3 regions of the Streptomyces sp. NPDC043867 genome follow, and region 1 is predicted to be linked to each of the others. Evidence: riboswitches for the same ligand, from Rfam matches in the RefSeq annotation. Region 1 holds a riboswitch; each other region holds the start of a gene.
What was found. A riboswitch is a leader RNA that binds a small molecule or an ion and turns the genes downstream of it on or off. The one in region 1 is predicted to bind cyclic di-AMP.

Region 1 (2,256 bases):
GACGGGGCGGTCGGCGGAGTTGAGGACGGTCAGCCGGGTCACCTCGCGGCCTTCGTTGAAGGCGACGGGTCCGTCGGCGAACAGGATCTCTCCGGGGATCATCGGGCCGCTCCCCCGTCAGACGATCGGGTCGTGGACGGTGACGAGCTTGGTGCCGTCCGGGAAGGTCGCCTCCACCTGCACGTCGTGGATCATCTCGGGGATGCCCTCCATGACGTCGTCCCGGGTGAGCAGCCTGCGCCCGGAGGCCATGAGCTCGGCGACGGTACGGCCGTCACGGGCGCCTTCCAGGAGGTGCGACGTGATGAGGGCGACGGCCTCGGGGTGGTTCAGTCTCAGCCCGCGGGCCCGGCGCTTATCGGCCACGTCGGCGGCCACGTGGATCAGCAGCCTCTCTTGCTCGTGCGGGGTCAGTTGCACGGCGTCCCACCTCACAGTCCTCGCCCGGACCGTGCGGGGTCCGGTTGCCGCAGCCACCGCGACGGGATAGATGTAACACACAGGCAGATTGGGCGATCGGCCTCAATCCGGATACGAAAACCCCTGGTGGCGTGGATCGGCAGGCTAGTTGGACGGAGTTTCAACTACGTTAACCAGCTCTTGATCCACTCATGACCGCCGACTGGGCTGTTCCATACCCGTCGGGCACCGCCGGCCCTTCCGCGCCGCTCACTCCGATGCACCAACGGGGCGAAAACGAAGTCCACGCGCCGCCCCCTGGCGCGGACCGTGCGGGTCCTCCGGGGCGAACGACGGGCCGCCCGCTCCACCTTGCCGCCGACGGCGGACATCCGGCGTGCCGTCACCCCGGGCCGACGGGCGCCGGCTTCGCGCGACGTCCGGCCCGGGACACAAACGCACCAAACGGCGTACCCCCCAACGGCGTAGACGCACCCCTGGCCATGAGCCCCCTCAACTTGCGCAACGTGTGGAGAGCAGGCGCGGAATGAAGTGTTCCGCCGCAGGTGCGGGCTTGGTCGGCACCCCCAACTTCCGTTCGAAACAGGGGGCGTCCACCCGAACGGGTGAGTGGTGAGTAACCCCACAAATCTCCGATTCCGTTCGGATTTTCGGACTTCCATGAGTGAAGATCCCTGCGACGACAAGCCCCCGCCGAAGCGGCGGGGCGATCCGGGCGGACGCCGAGTCCTGCCGCCGCCCGGATGACCGGTCGACAGAAGTGGATCGGCAGGAGTGGAGGACCCAGCACGACGGGCCGCCGGAGAGATCCGGGCGGTCCTTGGGGTGAAGCCGCACATCGCGGCCGGGCTACTTCGCCAGCCCGAATCCGACAGGTCATCCTTCACAGGCGGCTGACGAAGGGTTGCGCATGACTGCGCTCAATCGTGTCCCGTCGCTGTGGACCCGGGCCGGTACGGCCTCGGCCCTCACCATCGCCGCCGTCGGCGGCAGCCTCGTGGTCCCCGGCGCCGCATCCGACGCCGCCGCGGCCACATCGGCGACGAAGGCGCTCCAGATCGCGGCCTCCAAGAAGGGTGCCCCGTACAAGTACGGCGCGACGGGGCCGCGCCGCTTCGACTGCTCCGGGCTCACGCTCTACTCGTACAAGAAGGCCGGCAAGAGGCTGCCTCGTACGGCCGCGGCGCAGTACAACAAGACCAACCACGTCTCCGCCTCGCACCGCAGGGCGGGAGACCTCGTGTTCTTCCATTCGGGCCGGAACGTGTACCACGTCGGCATCTACGCCGGGAAGGGACGGATCTGGCACTCCCCGAAGACCGGAGAGGTCGTGAAGCTCACGAAGATCTGGACGAAGAGCGTCTGGTACGGCCGGGTCGGCTGACCGGCTCCCCGGGGGCGGCGGCGGGCGCCGTCGCCCCCGGAGGGTGAACACGGCCCGAAACGGATACTCGTCCGCCCATGGACGACCGACACCCTCACTCCGCGCGGAACGAGACGCCCCCGGAGCGCGCCGACCGCAACTTCGCCGAGCTGCTCCAGGAGCTGCGCGTCGTCCAGACCGGCGTGCAGATCCTCTTCGCCTTCCTGCTGACCCTGGCATTCACCCAGCGGTTCCCGACCCTCGACACGGTGCAGCGCGTCACGTACGTCACCACGCTGCTGCTCGCCGTGCTGGCCGCCGCCCTCTTCGTGGCCCCGGCCGCCCTGCACCGGTCGCTGTTCCAGCAGAACGCCAAGGCCACCATCGTGCGGGTCTCCTCCCATCTGGCCACGGCCGGGCTGTGCGTCCTGATGCTGGCGTTCACCGGCTCCGTCCTGCTCGTCGTCGACGTG
Region 2 (2,256 bases), on a different contig from region 1:
GGAGCCGGAGGAGTCGGAGCCGCTGGGCGCGGTCGTCCCGGCGACTCTGGACGAACCCCGCCCACAACGGCTGGTCGTGCGCGATGTCGCCGCGGGCACCTGGCGACTGGAGGTGGACCCGGGCCTCGGCGGCACTCGCGTGTACCCCGACGGCCTCGAGGTCACGGAGGACGCCCTGGAGACGTACACGACCGGCCAGCGTGATCCCCTGTCCGCCCGCACCCGCTCGGACTGGTCGATCCGGTTCCACCGGCCGGACACGTCCTGGGACGCGCGCGTGGAGACCCACTCCCAAATCACCTGTGAGGCGGGGGAGTTCATCACCTCGGACGAGGTGATCTGCCGGGACGGGGACGAGGTCGTCTTCCACCGGACGTGGGAGAGGCGCATCCCGCGCACGGCGGGCTAGAGCCCGGCGGGACTCGGCCCGGCCCGGCCCGCGGCGTCTCCCCCTCGGCGGCCCGCCCGGCGACCTGCCCGCCCCCGTCCGGCGACCACCCGCTCCCGCTCCGGCTCCGGCTCCGGCTCCCGGCTCCCGGCTCCCGGCTCCCGGCTCCCGGCAGCCCACCGGGCCACAGCGCCGCCGGGCCACCGCGCCGCCCGACCTCCGGACCGGAGCCAGTAATGCCCGAGTTGCCTGCTTTGAATCCCCTTTCATGGGGCTTGTTGGCGTGAAATGGGTCACGCTCAAATCGATCTTTTGGCCGGTCCGGCCGGACAAGTCTCCCTTTGCTAAAGGCAAGTTGAGTTTCACGTTCCGGTCTAATCGGACCATTTCCCCCCTGGCCAGAGGTAGATCAAATGCCTTGCCAGGGGAAATCGGGCCTTGTTTCGGACATGTGCTCTCGCATACGTTCACGTCGATCCGAGCGGACCCGCCTAATCCTGCCGCGCTCGGTGACCCCACCCACCCACGCACGGCAGGAGCGGGGGACCCAGGTAAGCCGCCGGTCCGGATCACCGGAACGGCTCGGGGTTAAGTCGCATGTCACCGTGCGGCCGGGCACCTCCCAGCCCGAACCCGACAGCTCACCTCGCAGGCATCGGAGAGGAAGAGTTTCGCCATGGCCGTTCGAGGCAAGCACCGTCGTCCCGGAAACAACGCCCTCACCCGCGGGCTCATCGCCGCCGGAACGGGCGGAGCCGCACTCGCGATCCCCCTCGTGGGCGCCACCGTCGCGCAGGCAGCGCAGCCGACGCAGGCCGTCCGGTCCGTGCCGGCCGCGGTCCCGCAGGTCCAGCTCGTCACCTACAAGGTGGCCCTGGGCGACACCCTGGCCAAGATCGCGCGAGAGCACACCAAGAACAGCGACTGGAAGAAGCTGTACGAGGCCAACCGCGCGGTCATCGGCAGCGACCCGTCGCTGATCCGCCCGGGCCTGAAGCTGACGGTCGGCACGAAGACCGTCAAGGGCGCCGCGACCGGCACCACCACGGCCGCCAAGTCCGTCGTCACCCCCGCGTCCGCGAAGACGTACGCGAACAACCTGGACGGCTGGATCAGGGAAGCCCTGGACATCATGTCCCAGAAGGGCATCCCGGGCAGCTACGACGGCATCTACCGCAACATCATGCGCGAGTCGTCGGGCAACCCGCAGGCCATCAACAACTGGGACTCCAACGCGGTGGCCGGCACCCCCTCCAAGGGTCTCCTCCAGGTCATCGACCCGACCTTCGCCGCGTACCACGTGGACGGCACCTCGATGGACCCGTACGACCCCGTCGCGAACATCACGGCGGCCTGCAACTACGCGGCCGACAAGTACGGTTCGATCGACAACGTCTTCGGCGCGTACTGATCACCGTACGGGCCCGCGCGTACTGAATTCCCGCGCGCGGGGCCCCGCCTACCGGGCCCCGTGCAGGACCGTGCCGGGCGCTCCCCGCCCGACGGCGTCCGCCGTTCCCCGGTCCCCAGGGCCGGGGAACAGCCGTTCCAGGACGACCGCGATGCCGTCCTCCTCGTTCGAGAAGGTGATCTCGTCCGCCACCGCCCTGAGTTCGGGATGGGCGTTGGCCATGGCGACACCGTGGGCGGCCCAGTCGAACATGGGGATGTCGTTCGGCATGTCGCCGAAGGCGATCGTGGCCGACGCCGACAGACCGAGGTGCCCGGCGGCGAGCGCGAGGCCCGTCGCCTTGGTCACGCCGCATGGCTGGAGTTCGACGGTGCCGGGTCCCGACATGGTGACGGTCGCCAGGGAACCGACCGTCGCCCTGGCCGCCGACGCCAACTCGTCGTCGGACAGGAAGGGA
Region 3 (2,256 bases), on a different contig from region 1:
GGGCCTTCGGAAGTCGCGGGGTGTCAGAGGCTGACGCCGTGCGAGCGGAGGTAGGAGACGGGGTCGATGTCCGAGCCGTACTCGGCCGTCGTACGGGCCTCGAAGTGGAGATGGGGCCCGGTGGAGTTGCCGGTCGACCCGGAGAGGGCTATCGGCTGGCCCGGGGTGACGGTCTGCCCCTCGGAGACGTTGACGGACGACAGGTGGCCGTACATGGTGTACGTCCCGTCGTGCATCTTGATCACGACCTGGTTGCCGTAGGCGCCGGCCCAGCCGGTCGTGACGACGGTGCCGGCTCCGACGGCCTGGACGACGGTCCCCGACGCGGCGTGGAAGTCGACGCCGGTGTGGCTGCCGGAGGACCAGAGGCTGCCGCCGGTCTTGTAGCCGGTGGAGACGTAGGAGCCGGCGACCGGCGCGACGAAGGTGTTGAGAAGCTTGCGCTCGGCGGCGCGGGCGGCACGGGCCCTGACCTCGCGCTCCTTCTTGGCTTCGGCCATGACCCGCCGCTTCGCGGCCTCCTCGGCCTTCTTCAGCGCCGCGGCCTCGTCGGCGGCGTGCTGCTGGGCGGCGGCCTGCGCGTCGACCTGTTCGGCGACCGTGTCGCCGATGGTGACGGCCTGGGTCAGCCCGGTCTGCTGGACGGAGGCTGCGTCCGCGGCGAACGCCGGGGCGGCCAGGGTTCCGATGACACCGGTGGTGGTGAGAGCCGCCACGCTTGCCGCACTCTTGGTGGTACGCGTGATCCGGCTGGGACGACGGTGCTTCCCGGTGGCACGGGTGAACGCCATGAAGGGGCTGGTCCTTTCCTTCCCTCTCGCCTACCGGGTTAGCTGACGGGTTCGGAGCAGGAAGGTCTCCTACGGGCCTCCTTGGGGAAGGACGCCCGATTCACCCCAGGGACTGCGATGGGTCCCCGGCTCCCCTGGCTCGCGCCGTACGGGGACTCGGCGATGACTGTCCGGTGCCGCGGACGCGGCGCACTGCCTGACGAACAGTCGGAATGACGCTAAGGGGGGCGTCTTTCAATCGACAAACGGATCACGGCTTTTGTAGTGCACGCCACAGGGCAGAAGGGCAACGCCCCGGCAATACGGACATAACGCGGACGAAGCCGGGTAAGCGCGCGCGGAACCCCGAATGGACGGCGGGTAAACGCGGGGACCCCGGTGACTCATCAGTCACCAGGGTCCCGGCGTCCACGGAGCTCTACTCGGCCCGTACGACGCTCACTTCACCGATGCCGAGGGCCTTGACGGGCTCCTCGATCTGCGCGGCGTCGCCCACCAGGACCGTCACCAGGCGGTCGACCGGGAAGGCGTTCACGACGGCCGCGGTGGCCTCCACGGTGCCTGTGGCGGCGAGCTGCTGATAGAGCGTCGCCTGGTAGTCGTCCGGCAGGTGCTGCTCGACCTGGTCGGCGAGCGTGCTCGCGACCGCCGCCGCCGTCTCGAACTTGAGCGGTGCGACGCCCACCAGGTTCTGCACGGCCACGTCGCGTTCGGGGTCCGTCAGACCGTCCGCGGCGAGCGTGCGCAGCACCTTCCACAGGTCGTCGAGAGCCGGACCGGTGTTGGGCGTGTCCACGGATCCGCTGATGGCGAGCATCGCGGCACCCGAGCCGTCCGGAGCCGAGCGCAGCACCTGGCCGAACGCCCGCACTCCGTAGGTGTAGCCCTTCTCCTCGCGCAGGACGCGGTCCAGGCGCGAGGTGAGGGTGCCGCCGAGGCAGTACGTGCCGAGCACCTGGGCGGGCCACACCCGGTCGTGCCGGTCGGCTCCGACGCGGCCGATGAGCAACTGCGTCTGTACGGCGCCGGGGCGGTCGACGATGATCACGCGGCCCCGGTCGTCGGCGGTGACCGGCGGCACCGGACGGGGCTCGGCCGAGGAGCCGGTCCAGGCGCCGAGTGTGTCGGCGAGCAGCGCGTCGAGGTCGACGTCGGTGAGGTCGCCGACGACCACGGCGGTGCCGGTGGCGGGACGCACGTGCTTCTCGTAGAAGGCGCGCACGGCCGCAGAGTCGATCTTCTGGACCGTCGCCTCGGTGCCCTGGCGCGGACGCGACATGCGCGAGCCGGCCGGGAACAGCTCCTTGGAGAGCTCCTTGGCCGCGCGGCGGGCCGGGTTGGCGGTCTCGTGCGGGATCTCGTCGAGCCGGTTGCGCACCAGCCGTTCGATCTCGCTGTCCGTGAAGGCCGGTGCCCGCAGGGCGTCGGCGAGCAGGCCGAGCCCCTTCTCGAGCCGGGAGACCGG

Region 2: linked by a shared signal. The riboswitch ahead of AC069T_RS01790 (LysM peptidoglycan-binding domain-containing protein) and the one ahead of AC069T_RS35090 (C40 family peptidase) in region 1 are both predicted to bind cyclic di-AMP.
Region 3: linked by a shared signal. The riboswitch ahead of AC069T_RS13735 (M23 family metallopeptidase) and the one ahead of AC069T_RS35090 (C40 family peptidase) in region 1 are both predicted to bind cyclic di-AMP.

What each region holds. Positions count from the first base shown of each region.
Region 1 covers NZ_JBWKDS010000055.1:29,507-31,762, reverse strand. Annotated here, with positions in the region: gene AC069T_RS35100 (urease subunit beta) at 1-102, opposite strand, end outside; gene AC069T_RS35095 (urease subunit gamma) at 118-420, opposite strand; cyclic di-AMP (ydaO/yuaA leader) riboswitch at 1,163-1,327, shown strand; gene AC069T_RS35090 (C40 family peptidase) at 1,331-1,804, shown strand; gene AC069T_RS35085 (DUF6328 family protein) at 1,882-2,256, shown strand, end outside.
Region 2 covers NZ_JBWKDS010000001.1:355,930-358,185, forward strand. Annotated here, with positions in the region: gene AC069T_RS01785 (CocE/NonD family hydrolase) at 1-409, shown strand, start outside; cyclic di-AMP (ydaO/yuaA leader) riboswitch at 899-1,058, shown strand; gene AC069T_RS01790 (LysM peptidoglycan-binding domain-containing protein) at 1,065-1,799, shown strand; gene AC069T_RS01795 (HAD family hydrolase) at 1,848-2,256, opposite strand, start outside.
Region 3 covers NZ_JBWKDS010000011.1:104,309-106,564, forward strand. Annotated here, with positions in the region: gene AC069T_RS13735 (M23 family metallopeptidase) at 24-791, opposite strand; cyclic di-AMP (ydaO/yuaA leader) riboswitch at 804-963, opposite strand; gene AC069T_RS13740 (M16 family metallopeptidase) at 1,210-2,256, opposite strand, start outside.